Regions from separate parts of the Kitasatospora sp. NPDC048365 genome, predicted to be linked through region 3. Evidence: riboswitches for the same ligand, from Rfam matches in the RefSeq annotation. Region 3 holds a riboswitch; each other region holds the start of a gene.
What was found. Region 3 has a riboswitch for S-adenosylmethionine ahead of ACGFX4_RS10380 (AAA family ATPase). Riboswitches for the same ligand answer to the same signal wherever they lie in the genome.
Positions count from the first base shown of each region.

Region 1: another riboswitch for S-adenosylmethionine. It lies ahead of thrC (threonine synthase); the one in region 3 lies ahead of ACGFX4_RS10380 (AAA family ATPase).
Region 2: another riboswitch for S-adenosylmethionine. It lies ahead of ACGFX4_RS16790 (aminotransferase class V-fold PLP-dependent enzyme); the one in region 3 lies ahead of ACGFX4_RS10380 (AAA family ATPase).

Region 1 is NZ_JBICYJ010000012.1:67,890-73,146, reverse strand. It holds gene groL (chaperonin GroEL) at 1-963, opposite strand, end outside; gene ACGFX4_RS14820 (cold-shock protein) at 1,225-1,431, opposite strand; gene ACGFX4_RS14815 (MoaD/ThiS family protein) at 1,923-2,201, opposite strand; gene thrC (threonine synthase) at 2,245-3,528, opposite strand; SAM riboswitch class I at 3,546-3,678, opposite strand; gene ACGFX4_RS14805 (glucosyl-3-phosphoglycerate synthase) at 3,818-4,828, shown strand; gene ACGFX4_RS14800 (trehalose-6-phosphate synthase) at 4,902-5,257, shown strand, end outside.
Region 2 is NZ_JBICYJ010000014.1:80,892-86,148, reverse strand. It holds gene ACGFX4_RS16810 (c-type cytochrome) at 1-336, opposite strand, end outside; gene ACGFX4_RS16805 (heme-copper oxidase subunit III) at 425-1,045, opposite strand; gene ACGFX4_RS16800 (hypothetical protein) at 1,334-1,759, shown strand; gene trpD (anthranilate phosphoribosyltransferase) at 1,889-2,962, shown strand; SAM riboswitch class IV at 3,030-3,147, shown strand; gene ACGFX4_RS16790 (aminotransferase class V-fold PLP-dependent enzyme) at 3,195-4,556, shown strand; gene ACGFX4_RS16785 (Lrp/AsnC family transcriptional regulator) at 4,564-4,845, opposite strand; gene ACGFX4_RS16780 (rhomboid family intramembrane serine protease) at 4,842-5,257, opposite strand, start outside.
Region 3 is NZ_JBICYJ010000008.1:16,626-21,882, reverse strand. It holds gene ACGFX4_RS10405 (YdeI family protein) at 1-68, opposite strand, end outside; gene ACGFX4_RS10400 (patatin-like phospholipase family protein) at 100-954, opposite strand; gene ACGFX4_RS10395 (TetR/AcrR family transcriptional regulator) at 1,039-1,599, shown strand; gene ACGFX4_RS10390 (DUF1272 domain-containing protein) at 1,716-1,922, shown strand; gene ACGFX4_RS10385 (hypothetical protein) at 1,945-2,562, shown strand; SAM riboswitch class IV at 2,626-2,738, shown strand; gene ACGFX4_RS10380 (AAA family ATPase) at 3,007-5,257, shown strand, end outside.

The DNA of each region.
Region 1 (5,257 bases), on a different contig from region 3:
CACCTTGCGGGCGGTGCCCAGCAGGTCGAGGCCCGCGTTCTCGAGCTTGAGGCCGACCTCCTCGGAGATCACGGTGCCGCCGGTGAGGATGGCGATGTCGCCGAGCATGGCCTTGCGGCGGTCGCCGAAGCCCGGGGCCTTGACGGCGACGGACTTGAAGGTGCCGCGGATCTTGTTCACGACCAGGGTCGACAGGGCCTCGCCCTCGACGTCCTCGGCGATGATGACGAGCGGCTTGCCGCTCTGCATGACCTTCTCCAGCAGCGGGAGCAGGTCCTTGACCGAGGAGATCTTGGAGTTGGCGATCAGGATGTACGGGTCCTCGAAGGAGGACTCCATGCGCTCCAGGTCGGTCGCGAAGTACGCGGAGATGTAGCCCTTGTCGAAGCGCATGCCCTCGGTGAGCTCGAGCTCCAGACCGAAGGTGTTGCTCTCCTCGACGGTGATGACGCCTTCCTTGCCGACCTTGTCCATGGCCTCGGCGATGAGCTCGCCGATCTGGGTGTCGGCGGCGGAGATGGAGGCGGTGGAGGCGATCTGCTCCTTGGTCTCCACGTCCTTGGCCTGGGCCAGGAGCTGGTCGGAGACGGCGGCGACGGCCTTCTCGATGCCGCGCTTGAGGGCCATCGGGTTGGCGCCGGCGGCGACGTTGCGCAGGCCTTCCTTGACCAGGGCCTGGGCGAGCACGGTGGCGGTGGTGGTGCCGTCACCCGCGACGTCGTCGGTCTTCTTGGCGACCTCCTTGACGAGCTCCGCGCCGATCTTCTCGTAGGGGTCCTCGAGCTCGATCTCCTTGGCGATGGAGACACCGTCGTTGGTGATCGTGGGGGCGCCCCACTTCTTCTCCAGGACGACGTTGCGACCCTTGGGGCCGAGCGTGACCTTCACTGCGTCGGCAAGCTGGTTCATGCCACGCTCAAGGCCGCGGCGGGCTTCCTCGTCAAAGGCGATGATCTTGGCCATCAGAAGTGGTCCTCCGGGACACGGTCGACTGCTCGGACCAAGGGGTGCCCGCGACGGACGGCCCAGCGAGCGGGGGTCTCGTCCCCTACCGCTCCCGAGGCCTCACCGACCCGGTCCGCTTATCACTCTCACACTGTGAGTGCTAACGCCAATGATTAGCACTCTGGGGTGGCGAGTGCAAGCCCGTTCGGCAGATGTCCCGGGCATGCCGCAGGCCCGCACGGACGAGCCGTGCGGGCCTGCTGCGTGGTGCTGAGGGGATCAGGCCTCGGGCGAACGGACCATGTCCGCCTGCGGACCCTTCTGCCCCTGCGAGATCTCGAACTCAACCCGCTGGCCCTCTTCGAGGGTGCGGTAGCCGTCCATCTGGATCGCGCTGTAGTGGACGAACACGTCCGCACCACCGTCGACCGCGATGAAGCCGTAGCCCTTCTCGGCGTTGAACCACTTGACGGTGCCCTGAGCCATTCCGAACTCCCCTAGTGCTGTGCTGGCCCTTCACGGACCCGCACGCCGCGGGCCCAAGGTCTGAAGGCCGGCCTGGGGAACCCCCCCGGAGGCAAGCCTTGTCGCGGCTGAATGTATCCGGATAAGTGCCCTCTGCAACAGGGTCAACTTCCGGGAAATCACCGTCCCCGACAAGGGATATGACGGGATGAAAGCCGCATCCACGGCAATTCACAGGGGACATAACGGACCGATCACCGCATATCCCTCGGAGAATCCTGACGACGACCTGACAGGATCGGGGCCGCACTGTCCCAGGTCCGTCTCAGCGGCCGGACAGGCCCTGCGTACCCGACCCGCGACGGGCCGCGCAGAGTGCGGGCGTTCGCACTCTATACCTCCCGACGTGCGGGAATTCCCGCGGGCAATGCCGAGAGCCGCCGTCCGGACCGGAAATCCAGGTTCCGGCCCCGACGGCGGCTCTCAGGCGCTAATGGGCGAGTGACGGTGGCTCAGCAGCCGCCGGCCACCGCGGGGATGATCGAGACGGACGCGCCGTCCTTGATCTCGGTCGCCAGGCCCTCGGCGAAGCGCACGTCGTCGTCGTTGACGTAGACGTTGACGAAGCGGCGCAGCGCGCCGGCGTCGTCCAGGATGCGGGCGGAGATGCCGGTGTGGTTGGCCTCCAGGTCCGCGATCACGGCGGCCAGGGTGTCGCCCTCGGCGGTGACCTCGGCGGCGCCGCCGGTGTAGGTGCGCAGGATGGTCGGGATGCGGACGGTGGCGCTCATGCGGGCACTCCTTGGGTCGAGCGGGGGGCGGCGAGGGGGCAGGTCAGGCGGTGGCGAGGCCGGCGGCGCGGAAGGACTCCAGCGACGGCTTGATGACGGCGGTCATCCCGGCGTCGGAGACGGCGTCCAGGGTCTTCAGGCCGTCGCCGGTGTTGATCGCGACGGTCTCCTTCGACGGGTCCAGCTGACCCGTCTCGACCAGCTTCTTGAGCACGCCGACGGTCACGCCGCCCGCGGTCTCGGCGAAGATGCCCTCGGTGCGGGCCAGCAGCTTGATCGCCTCGACCACCTGGGCGTCGGTGACGTCCTCGACGGCGCCGCCGGTGCGGCGGGCGATGTCCAGCACGTACGGGCCGTCGGCCGGGTTGCCGATCGCCAGCGACTTGGCGATGGTGTTCGGCTTGACCGGGCGGATCACGTCGTGGCCGGCCTTGTACGCGGCGGAGACCGGGGAGCAGCCCTCGGCCTGGGCGCCGAAGATCTTGTACGGCCGGTCCTCGACCAGGCCGAGCTTGATCAGCTCCTGCAGGCCCTTGTCGATCTTGGTGAGCTGGGAGCCCGAGGCGATCGGGATGACGATCTGCTCCGGCAGCCGCCAGCCGAGCTGCTCGCAGATCTCGAACGCCAGGGTCTTGGAGCCCTCGCCGTAGTACGGGCGGAGGTTGACGTTGACGAAGCCCCAGCCCTCGCCGGCCGGGTCGCCGATCAGCTCGGAGCAGAAGCGGTTCACGTCGTCGTAGTTGCCGTCGATGCCGACCAGCTCGCCGCCGTAGACACCGGCCATCACGACCTTGCCCTGCTCCAGGTCGTGCGGGATGAACAGGCAGGACTTGAAGCCGGCCCGGGCGGCGGCCGCGCCCACCGCGCCGGCCAGGTTGCCGGTCGAGGAGCAGGAGAGGGTGGTGAAGTCGAAGGCGCGGGCGGCCTCGATCGCGCAGGCGACCACCCGGTCCTTGAAGGAGTGGGTCGGGTTGCCCGAGTCGTCCTTGATGTGCAGCTGCGCGGTGAAGCCCAGCTCGCGGCCCAGGTTGTCGGCCTTGACCAGCGGGGTCCAGCCCGGGTTCAGGTTCGGCTTCTCGGCGACGTCGGCCGGGACGGGCAGCAGCGGCGCGTACCGCCAGATGCTGGTCGGACCGGCCTCGATCCGCTTGCGGAGCTCCTCGGCCTCGTACGAGCCGTAGTCGTAGGCGATCTCCAGCGGGCCGAAACACTCCAGGCACGCGAAGCTCGGGCCGAGCGGGAAGCGGGTGCCGCACTCGCGACAGGACAGCGCGGCGGCGGGGCCGAGGTCGACGGACGTCGAGGGTGCAGGGGTAGCGGTAGCCATGATGGCGGAGGCCTCTCTCCTCATCTTCCCCATGGCGCGGGCGCGCCACAGGACGGAATTGGCACCTGGTCCCGCGGGGGCCTGCGAAAGCCGCGCGGGAGGGTTGCCGGGACTTCAACGGGCCGTTCCCTCAGTCCCTCTGGATGAGCTCTGTGAAGTTGTGGTCATGCGCTGCGGGCGACCCCGGCGTGCGAAGGTCTGATCGCAGTACGAAGACTGTATCCGAAGGCCCGGACGGCGACCGCATACCGTCCGACACCCGAGACAGACCCGACGAGGGAGTGAGATCTTGCCCGCCGAGCATGACCTGGGGGTCCTCCCGGAGGTGGCCGACTGGCTGCGCCGCCGCTCCTGGACGGCCGCCGACCGGCCGCTGGAGCAGCTGCTCGCCGCCAAGCGCGCCGCCGGGGCGGCCGGCACCGTCAGCGTGGTGCTGCCCGCCCTCGACGAGGAGCCCACGGTCGGCGAGATCGTCTCCGCGATCCGCACCGAGCTGATGGAGAAGGCGCCGCTGGTGGACGAACTGGTGGTGGTCGACTCCGGTTCGGTGGACCGCACCGCCGAGACCGCCGCCGCGGCCGGCGCCCGCGTCGTCCACCGGGACGCGATACTCCCCCGGATCCCCGCCGAGACCGGCAAGGGCGAGGTGCTCTGGCGCTCCCTGCTGGTCACCTCCGGCGAGATCGTCTGTTTCGTCGACGCCGACCTGCGCGAGTTCGACCCCGCCCTGGTCCCCGGGATCGTCGGGCCGCTGCTCACCGATCCGGCGATCCAGCTGGTCAAGGCCATGTACGACCGGCCGCTGGAGACGGACGGCGCGGTCGTCCCGGCGGGCGGCGGACGGGTCACCGAGCTGGTCGCCCGGCCGCTGCTCAACCTGCACTGGCCGCAGCTGGCCGGCTTCGTCCAGCCGCTCGGCGGCGAGTACGCGGCGCGCCGCTCGCTGCTGGAGCGGCTGCCCTTCCCCACCGGCTACGGCGTCGAGCTCGGCCTGCTGGTCGACGCCCTCGACGAGGTCGGCCTGGACGCCCTCGCCCAGGTCGACGTGGGCGTCCGGCACCACCGCCACCAGGACGGCCAGGCGCTCGGCCGGATGGCCGCCACCATCTACCGCACCGCGCTGGAACGGCTCGACCGCACCCACCGCCTCAAGGCCTCCACCGACCTGGTCCGCCCGCAGCTCACCCAGTTCACCCGCACCCCGGCCGGCTTCGCCCCGCACACCCACCCGGTCGGCGCCACCGAACGCCCCCCGATCACCACCCTCCCCGAGTACCGCCGCAACCGCCGAGCGGGCTGAACCCGTGATCGGTCGCCGGGTGCCCGCCGCGTCGAGTGGTTTGTACCGGCCGGTGCCCGGCAAGGTTGGCTGTATGGCCGATCTCGCGTCCGAACGTTCGAACCAGTCCGGCTCAGCCCCGATCCTGGTGGCCTCCAACCGCGGGCCGGTGTCCTTCATCAGCGAGGACGACGGCACGCTGACCCTGCGCAGAGGCGGCGGCGGCCTGGTCTCCGGGCTGTCCGCGATCGACGACCCGTCCGCGGTCTGGGTGTGCGCCGCGCTCTCCGAGGCCGACCGGCAGGCCGCCCGGCAGGCACCCGACGGGCGGCTCGACCTGGCCGGCCACGACGTCGGCGGGCAGGCCGTCCGGATGCTGGACATCGACCCGGGCACCTTCGCCCGCGCCTACAACGGCGTCGCCAACTCCACCCTGTGGTTCGTCCACCA
Region 2 (5,257 bases), on a different contig from region 3:
CTGCGAGTAGATGACCTTCTTGCGCGGGACCTGGGCGCCCGGCTGCTGCGCGGGCATGCGGCCGGTGCCGACCTGGAAGTCGACCGCGGCGGAACCGACGCCGACCAGGCTCGGACCGTCGGAGGAGCCCTGGCCGTTCAGGCCGTGGCAGGAGGAGCAGCCCACGGCGAAGAGCTTCTTGCCCTCGTCGATCGCGAGCGACTGCGCGGAGGTGTCGGCCTGCGCCTTCTCGGCGGGCGCGAACGCGGCGTACAGCCCCCCGGTGGCCGCCAGGGCGAGAAGTAGGACGACCAGCGCTGCCAGTGGGTGGCGCCGTCGTGCGGAGAGCTTTTTCACGGAATAACCCCGGTGTCAGGATCGGTCGACAGCCGGCCCGCCCCGACGTCCCGGCGGCTGAGACCGGGTCAGGGGCGTGGTCGGCTGGTTACTTGATCAGGTAGATGGTCGCGAACAGGCCGATCCACACGACGTCGACGAAGTGCCAGTAGTACGACACCACGATCGCGGCGGTGGCCTGCTCGTGCGTGAAGCGCCGCGCCGCGTAGGTCCGTCCGAGGACCAGCAGGAAGGCGATCAGACCACCCGTCACGTGCATACCGTGGAAGCCGGTGGTCAGGTAGAAGACCGTGCCGTACGGGTCCGAGGACAGCGACAGGCCGTCCTTCTTGACCAGCTCGGTGTACTCGAAGATCTGCCCGCCGATGAAGATCGCGCCCATCACGAAGGTGATGTAGAACCACGAACGGAGCTTCTTCACGTCACCGCGCTCGGCGGCGAAGACGCCGAGCTGGCAGGTGAGGGAGGAGAGCACCAGGATGATGGTGTTCGTCAGGGAGAACGGCACGTTGAGGGCTTCGGCCTTCTCGTGCCAGTACTCTGCGCCCTTGACGGAGCGGAGGGTGAAGTACATCGCGAACAGGGCCGCGAAGAACATCAGCTCCGAGCTCAGCCAGACGATGGTTCCCACGCTGACCAGGTTCGGCCGGTTGACCGCTCCGTGCGCGTGTCCGGTTTCTGTTGCTGTTGCTGTCGCCACGACGGACATTATGTCGGTCCCTTATTCCGTCTTCACGCCGGGGGGTCTCCCTCGGAGTGTCCGGTGCGTGCGGTATGCCCACCTGGGGCTCCGTCCGTTTTCTGATGGTTGTTCGGTCTGGCGGTGGCGGCGTCCCCCGGGCGGGTGACCGGTGGGCGTGGCGCGTTGAAGGAGATCGCGTCAGGGGCTCACGGGCGGGGGTGCGCGGGAGTAGCATCCGGAGTGAACGTGGTCCGGATCACACTGGGCCGTTCGGAGCGGCACATATAAGAGGACGAGCACCCGGGAGCAGGGCCCATGGCGCACACGACCGACGAGACGCTCACCGTTCTCGTCTACAGCGACGACCGCAACACCCGCGAGCAGGTCACCCTGGCGCTGGGCCGCAGGCCCGCCGCGGACCTCCCCGCGATCGAGTACCTGGAGTGCGCCACCACCCCGGCCGTGCTGAAGGCGCTGGAGCGCGGCGGTGTCGACCTCTGCGTGCTGGACGGCGAGGCCGTGCCGGCCGGCGGGCTCGGACTCACCCGGCAGCTCAAGGACGAGATCTACGGCTGCCCGCCGGTCCTGGTGCTGATCGGCCGCCCGCAGGACTCCTGGCTGGCCGCCTGGAGCCGGGCCGACGCCGCCGTCTCGCACCCGGTCGACCCGGTGGCGCTGGCCTCGGCGGCCACCACGCTGCTGACCGCCCGCATGGCCCGCCGGACGCCCGCGCACCGCTGACGGTCGGACCTGTCTCACCTGGAGAGATGCGGGTCGGGAACGGCCCGCATCGCTCCCGTCGCTCTCGCTAGGCTGGCTCACATCCTTCCGGCGGCCTTCCGCCGGTACCGAGACGAGCTGGAGACGGCCATGGTGAACGTGCACTCTGCGAACGGCGGTAGCGACCCCGCGCAGGTGGTCCGCACCTGGCCGGACGTCCTGTCGGTCCTGCTCCGCGGCGAGGACCTCGACCGGGCGGACACCGCCTGGGCGATGGACCGCATCATGAGCGGCGAGGCCAGCCCCGCCCAGGTGGCCGGCTTCATGGTCGCGCTGCGGGCCAAGGGCGAGACCGTCGAGGAGATCTCCGGTCTGGTCGAGTCGATGTACGCGCACGCGGAGCCGCTGCACATCCCCGGCCCCGCGGTCGACATCGTCGGCACCGGCGGCGACCGGGCGAAGACCGTCAACATCTCCACCATGTCGGCGGTGGTCGCGGCCGCGGCCGGCGCCAAGGTGGTCAAGCACGGCAACCGGGCCGCCTCGTCCGCCAGCGGCGCGACCGACGTGCTGGAGAAGCTGGGGATCAGCCCCGACGTCAGCACCCGCCGGGTCGCCGAGATCGCCGAGGAGGTCGGGCTGACCTTCTGCTTCGCGGCCCGCTTCCACCCGGCGATGCGGCACGCCGCCCCGGCCCGACGGGACCTCGGGGTGCCGACCGCGTTCAACATCCTCGGCCCGCTGACCAACCCGGCCCGGGTCACCGCACACGCGATCGGCTGTTTCGACACCCGGCTGGCCGGGCTGATCGCCGGCGTGCTCGCCGCCCGCGGCGCGAGCGCACTGGTGTTCCGGGGTGACGACGGGCTCGACGAGCTGACGATCTCCACCACCTCGCACGTCTGGGTGGTGCGGGGCGGCACGGTCACCGAGACGCAGTTCGACCCGCGCGAGGTCGGGATCGAGCTGGTGGGCATCGAGGCGCTGCGCGGGGCCGACCCCGAGTACAACGCGGCCGTCGCCCGCCGGGTGTTCGCCGGCGAGCGCGGTCCGGTGCGCGACGCGGTCGTGCTCAACAGCGCCGCGGCGCTGGTCGCGCTCGACCTGACGGACGCTCCGCTGGCCGAGCAGATCGCCGCGGCGATGGAGCGCACGGTGGCCGCGATCGACTCCGGCGCGGCCGAGGCCACCCTCAAGCGCTGGGCCGAGGCGACCACCAAGTAGCCCTCGAACGACGCGTGGTCTTCGGGGGCTGCCGAGCCCCCGAAGATCATGCTAGGGTCTGGCACTAGGTCATGAGTGGCAGCGACAAGCCCCAGCTTGCTGTCCGGCAACCCTCCGTCCGTGGCGGGGTGCCCTGGGTGAAGACCGGGCTTCGCGGCGATCCGTCCGCGCGGCAAGCGCGGACCACCGGTCGATGCACCCCGGGGTCCTTACCCCAGGAGGAGTGCATCCCATGGCCGTTTCCACCGAGATCTGTGCCCCCCTTGCCGTGCTCGGCCACGACGTCCAGGTGCCGCTGGCCTCCGGCGAGAAGGTCGGCTACGCCGCGCTCGACTACGCCGCCAGCGCGCCCGCCCTGCAGCGGGTCTGGGACGACATCGCCGCCTACGCCCCGTACTACGGCAGCGTGCACCGCGGCGCCGGCTACCTCTCGCAGCTGTCCACCGACCTGTTCGAGCAGAGCCGCCGCACCGTCGCCGACTTCCTCGACCTGCGCGCGGGCGACCAGGTGGTCTTCACCCGGGCGACCACCGACTCGCTGAACCTGCTCGCCGGGGTGCTGCCGGCCGGCACCCGGGTGTTCGCCTTCGAGACCGAGCACCACGCCTCCCTGCTGCCGTGGCGCCGCGAGGGCCTGACGGTGTCGTACCTGCGCGCCCCGCGCTCGCACGCCGAGGCGGTCGCCGCCCTGGACGCCGCGCTGGCCGGGGCCCCCGAGGGCCCCAAGCTGTTCTGCGTCACCGGCGCCTCCAACGTCACCGGCGAGCTGTGGCCGGTCGCCGAGCTGACCCGGGTCGCCCACCGGCACGGCGCCCGGGTGGTGCTGGACGCGGCCCAGCTCGCCCCGCACCACCGGGTGTCGGTGCGGGAGCTGGACGTGGACTGGATCGCCTTCTCCGGCCACAAGCTCTACGCCCCGTTCGGCGCCGGGGTGCTGGCGGGCCGGGCGGACTGGCTGGACGCGGCCGAGCCGTACCTGGCCGGCGGCGGGGCGAGCCGGACGGTGGCGCGCGAGGTGGACGGCTCGGTCGCGGTGGAGTGGCAGCAGGGCCCGGCCCGGCACGAGGCCGGCTCGCCGAACGTGATCGGCGCCTACGCGATCGCCTCCGCCTGCCGGGCGCTGGGCGAGGCGGGCTTCGACGAGCTGGAGGCCCGCGAGCAGCAGCTGGTCGAGAAGCTGAAGAAGGGTCTGGCGGAGGTGCCCGAGGTGCGGGTGCTCAGCCTGTTCGGGGAGGACGCCGCCCGGGTCGGCGTGCTGTCGTTCGTGGTGAAGGGCTGGAACAGCTCGCACTTCTCGGCGGCGCTCTCCGCCGAGTACGGGATCGGCGTCCGGGACGGGCTGTTCTGCGCGCACCCGCTGGTGCGCACCCTGCTGGGCGGCGAGGAGGCCGCGCCGAGCGAGTGCGGGGCGCCGGAGCCGTCGCTGCCGGGCGAGCGGAGCCTGAACGCGATCCGGGTGAGCTTCGGCGCGGGCACCCCGGAGGAGCACGTGGACCGCTTCCTGGCAGCCGTCCGCGAGCTGGTCGCGGACGGCGCCAAGTGGACCTACCGCAACGAGGACGGCCGCTGCGTGGCCGACACCTCGGGCAGGTGAGCGGGGGCTACTCGTCCAGGCCGAGCGCGAAGGCCGCCTCGAGGTCGTGCTGCGAGTAGGTGCGGAAGGCGATCTGGGTCTCGGTGTGCGTGACGCCGGGCACCTTGTTCACCTGACCGGGGATCACCTCGGCGAGGTCCTCGTGACGGCGCACCCGGACCATCGCCACCAGGTTGCAGGAGCCGGTCACCGAGTAGACCTCGCTGACCCCGTCGATCGCGGCGACGGCCTCCGCGATCTCGGGGATCCGGTCGACGCTGGTCTTGATGAGGACGATCGCAGTGATCACTCTGGCGCTCCTGTAAACGGGGGTGCGGCCAGCGTATCGGCCGCCCTGTCGCCGCGTCTCCCGGTCGGCGGGCGGGCGGCCGGCGGGCCCGCGGTCCGCGGGCAGGCGGCCCAGGTGAACAGCCAGCCGGCGGTGAAGCCGATGACGTGCACCAGGTACGCGACGCCCGAGCCGCCGTCGCGCACCGACCACCACTGCAGGGCGAACCACAGGCCGAGCACCAGCCAGGCGGGGAAACGCAGCGGCAGGAAGAGCAGCACCGGCACCAGCGTGGTCACCCGCGCCCTCGGGTACAGCCGCAGGTACGCGCCGAGCACCCCGGCGATCGCGCCGGAGGCGCCGACCAGCGCCCGGACCGCGTCCGGGGTACGGGCCTCGGCCAGCGCGAAGCCGTACGTGGCGAGGTAGCCGA
Region 3 (5,257 bases):
TCCGTGAACGCCTGCTCGTCCGCGAACGGCAGGACCTCGACCCCGGCGATCGTCTCGCTGCTCTCCATCCCGCCAGGCTAACGGCGGGAGCGGACACGGTCAGGGCTCGCACCAGGCGGCACGGAGCTGCTCGGCGGCATCGGCGGCCTGGTGGAGGCCCGCGTGGTAGGCGGGTTCCCAGGCCGTCCGGTCGTTGAGGTCGGGGCCGAAGGCGCGCAGGGAGGCCGGATCGGGCTCGACGGTCACCGCGGTGTGCGCTGCGGCGACGGCGAGTTCGCGGTCGAGCAGCGTGCGGGGGAACAGGTGCGCCTGCGGGTCGACGACGACGAGCGTGCGGGCTCCGGCCGCGAGGCGGGCGTTGGTGGTGGAGTGCAGGGCGCCGTCCAGGTAGCGGCGGCCGTCGACGGTGATCGGCGGGTAGAGGCCGGGGAAGGCCGTGCCGGCTGCCACGGCAGAGGCGAGCGGAGCGCCGCTCGTACGGTCGAGGACCACCTGCTCGCCGGTCTCGGCGTCCGTCGCCGGGACGAGCAGCGGCCGGTCCGGCCAGGTGTCGGCGCCGACCATGGCGTGCATCCGGGTGACGTGGGCCTGCTCGGGGCCGGTGTCGGCGGCGAGGGCGATCCGGCCGACCCGGCGTCGGGCGCCGTCCGGGTCGGCGGCGGCGTTGCCGAGTTCGGCGAAGACCTCGCCCAGCCGGCGCCCGTCCACCCGGGGAGGGGTGGCGGCGGACCCGGCGGGGCGTGCCGGGGTGGCGAGCCGGGCGGGGTCCTGGCCGGTGGCCAGCAGCGCGGCGACGATCGCGCCGGCCGAGGTGCCGACGAACAGGTCGGCCTCGGCGAGATCCACTCCCCGGTCGCGCAGTCCGCGGGCCAGCCCGGCGGTCCAGGCCGTGCCGACGAGACCTCCGGCGCCCAGGACGAGTGCCCGGTCAGGTGCCCTCTCGGGTGCGTGCATGACTGTCTCCCTCCCCGTTAGTGAAACAGTCGTACCATATACTGATGCAGTGTCAGATGCGCCCGACAGGAGGGACGACCGACCGTGGGGCGACCCCCTGATCCCGCGCGGCGCGAGGCGACGCTGGCGCGTGCCACCGACTACGTCCTCGCGCACGGCCTCGCCGGGCTGAGCCTGCGGCCGCTCGCTGCCGCGCTCGACACCAGCCCGCGGATGCTGCTCTACGACTTCGGCAGCAAACAGGAGCTGGTCGCCGCCGTCCTCGCCGAGGCCCGCCGCCGCGGCGCGAACCGGATGGCCGACTGCCTGCCGGTGGAGGCGGCCACCCCGGAGGAGCACCTGCGCGGCATCTGGGCCTGGATCAGCGCACCGGAGCGCGCCCCGTTCGTCCGGCTGTTCTTCGAGGTGCACGCCGACGGCCTCGTCCACCCCGAGAACTACCCGGACCGGGCCGAGGCGATCACCGGCTGGTTCGGCACCCTCGGTGCCGCACTGCGCGGCGTCACCACGGGCCCCGACGACACCGCCACGCCGACTCTGGTCATGGCCGTCGTCCGGGGCCTGCTGTTCGACCTCGCGAACACCGGCGACCGTGACCGCACCGACCGGGCGCTGGACCGCTTCTGCGAGCTCCTCCGGCGGTGAACGCGCCGGTCGGAGTGGCGGGATCTTGCGGAAAGGTGTCACGGGTGGTGCTTCCGGGCGGCGATCCGCGGTGGCGATCATGGAGGTGGATGTTCGAACCCGGAACGGAGACCGTCATGGCCCTGGAGATGCGCGACCGCTGCGAACGCTGCGAGGTCGCCGAGCTGACCGAGACCTCGCCGGCCCGGATCTGCACGTACGAGTGCACCTTCTGCGTGCCCTGCAGCGAGGCCATGCAGGACATCTGCCCCAACTGCGGCGGCGAGCTCGTCGCCCGTCCCCGCCGCGGGGCGGTTCGGGTCGGCGCGGGCGAAAGCAGTTGACCGGCTCGGCATGATGTCCGGCATGGGTACGGATATCAGCGGCTACCTGGAGTACCGGGCGCCGCAGGACGATCAGGAGTCGATCTGGAACACCGCACACGATCTGAAATCCCTTTTCCCGGACCGTGACTACGACGTGTTCGGGTGCCTCTTCGGGGTTCGCAACTACGCGAACTTCCGCCCCCTGGCCGCGGGCCGGGGTCTGCCCGTCGACGCCTCGGCCGGCGTGGCCGCGCGGTTCGCGCAGCTGACGGAGTGGTACGGCGAGGACGGCTTCCACGGCACCACCTGGATCGGCTGGGCCGAGGTGAAGGCGGTCGACTGGGACGAGCCCGCGGAGCGGCCCGACAGCCGGCTCCACGAGTACCGCCGGACCGCGCACGGGCTCCGGCTGACGGGCAAGTCGTCCTGGAGTCCCGCGTTCGCCGAGGCCGTCGGTCTGGCGAGGGGCGAGGAGCGGCAGTGGCCCGAAGGGAGCGAGTGGCTCGTCGGGGACACGCTCTACCGATCGGTGACCCTCCGCCGCAAGGACGCCGTCACCGCGACCGGGGAGTGGCAGGCCGTGTGGACGGCCATGGAGGCGCTCGCGGCGCAGCACGGTGACGACAACGTGCGCCTGGTCGTGTGGTTCGACGAGTGAGCGGTGTTCCGCGACTCGGGATCGGATTGACGGGCCGACCAGCGGCTTCCTAGACTCGAACGCGGCGAAGAGTGTCAGTCCCACGGCCCCGGCCGACTGACCGGCAACCCCCACACTGCGGTGGGGTGCCCCGGGGATAAGCCAGGTGGCATGGCGTCATGCCGCAAGCGCAGTCGTGTGCCCCTCGGGGGCGGGGATGGAGAAGGTCGTGGCCCAGGGGGCGGTCGGACGTCGCACGGTCGGGCTCCGGTTGGTGGCGAGGCTCGACATCGACCTGCTGAGGCGTGCCAGTTCGCTGTGTCGTTGAGGACGGTCGGCCGAGGACCGGGGCGCGTGACGTGCCGTCCGGTGGGCCGACAGGAGGACCCGACCATGAACTTCGCGATTTCCGCGTAGGGGGCGCCGTGCGGCCGCGCTCCCTCGCGGCCTGCTTCAGGAGTACGGATGTCCATCGCCCCCGTGCGTGCGTCGCACGCCCTTCCGAGAACGCTGCCGGCCGGCCGGGAGGCCGAGTACCGGCACCTGGCGCAGGCCCTGGACCGGTGCGAGGCCGGCGTCGGCACGGTCGTCGCCCTGCACGGGTCGGTGGGCAGCGGCCGCAGTGAACTGCTGTACAGCTTCAGCGATGTGGCGGCCGAGCGCGGCGCCACCGTCCTGATGGGCACCGGATCCCCGCTGGAGCGGGACTTCCCGCTGGGCCTGGCCCGGCAGTTGCTGCAGAGCGCGCCGCTGGATCCGACCGAGGAGGCCGCCGCGGAGACCCTGCTCGCGCAGGGCGCGGTGGAGGCCGCGCGGCGGGCCCGGACGGCCGGGCCGGGATCCGCGGAGGGGCTGGAGGGCCGGCTCGGACAGCCCACGCTGGAAGGGCTGTTCGGCCTGGTGCGGGGGCTGGCCGCACGCGGTCCGGTGCTGATCGCGGTCGACGACCGGCAGGACGCCGACCCGCAGTCGCTGGAGTTCCTGCTGTACCTGGTCCGCCGGACGAGGAACAGCGGGGTGCTGACCGTCCTCAGCTCGCGCGAGACGATGACCCCGCCGAACCCGTTCTTCGAGGTCGAGCTGGCCCGCCAGCCGCACCACCGGCAGGTCAGGCTGGACGTGCTGTCGCGTGAGCTGGTGGACCAGCTCGTCCGGGAGCGGTTCGGGGCCGCGACCGCCGTCCGGACGGGCCGCGCGGCGCACGAACTGACCGGCGGGAACCCGCTGCTGGTCCACGCGCTGATGGACGATCAGGAACGCGCCGGGACACCGGCCGACCTGGTGGCCGACCTGGTGGCCGGCGAGGGCTACCGGCGCGGACTGATGCACTGCCTGCACCGGATCGACCCGCTGGCCCTGCGGTACGCCCGCGGCGTCGCGGTGCTGGGAGCCGCGGCGAGCCCCGCGCTGCTCGCCGAACTGCTGCTGCTGCCCGCCGAGGCGCTGCCGCGGGCGCTGTACCTGCTGCACGCGGCCGGACTGTTCCGGGACGGCGGATTCCGGCACGCCAGCGCGGCCGGGGACCTGCTCGCCGCGATGCGGCCCGAGGAACTGGCGAGCCTGCACGAGCGGGCCGCCCGCCTGCTGAGCGCCGCCGGGGCCGAACCCCGGACCGTGGCCGGCCACGCCCGCGCGGCCGAGGGCTACCGGCGGCCACCGTGGTCCGCGGACACGGCGGCCGAGGGCGAGCCGGCGGCCGCCGTCGCGGCGGTGCAGGTGGCTGGGCCGGCGGTGGCGGTGGCGGTGGACGGTCCGGGCGCCGGCGACGGTGGTGGTGACGTCCGGGTGGGGGCGAGCGCCGAGCAGGGGGCGGTCGCGGTGCCCGGCGGCGCTCGGACGTCCGCGGCCGGCGTGGGTTCCGGCGGCGTTGCGGCGTTCGCGGCCGGGCCGTCGGTGGGCCGTGGGGCCGACGCCCCGGTGGCCGGGTCGGCGGCGTACGCGTCCGTGGTGCCCGGGGCGGGGGCGGCGTACGGGGATGCGGTGGCGTTCCGGTGCGTGCCGTCGCTGCCCGGGACGGTCGGGGACGGCGCGGGGGCGCTGCGCCACGAGCTGAAGGAGATCCGGCACCTGTTCTGGCAGGGTCGCGCGGAGGACGGCGTGGCCGCGCTGGAGCGGTTCGAGGCGGGCGCGGGGAACACCGGCGCGAGCGCGGGACTGCGGACCTGGCTGGGGTACTGGTACCCCTCCCTGCTGCCGGCACGCGCGGCCGGTGAGGCCGAGGCACCCGGCGGGATGCGGCTGCTGGCCGGGCTGCTCGCGGGGACGGTCGCGGTCGGCGAGGCGGTGGTCCGGGCCGAGGCGCTGCTGCGGGACGGCCGGCCGGGTCAGCGGGTGGAGGGGCCCGGGATGGAGGCGCTGAGTGCGGCGCTGACGGTGCTGCTGTACGCGGACCGGGCCGACCGGGCGGCGTACTGGTGCGGGGTGCTGTCGGAGCGCGGCACGCTGCGCTGCGGCACGCCGTGGCAGGCGCTGTACTCCGCGCTGCGGGCGGAGGCGGCCCTGCGCCAGGGCGACCTGCGGACCGCCGACGAGGCGGCGCGGGCGGCGTTCGCGCAGGTCACGCCGGACGCGTGGGGCGTGGCCGTGGGCCTGCCGCTGTCCACGATGGTGGCGGCCCGGACGGCGTTGGGCCTGCACCAGGACGCGGCGCGCTTCCTGGGGCTGGCCGTACCGGACGGCATGGCGCGGACGCCCGCCGGGCTGCACCTGCGGTACG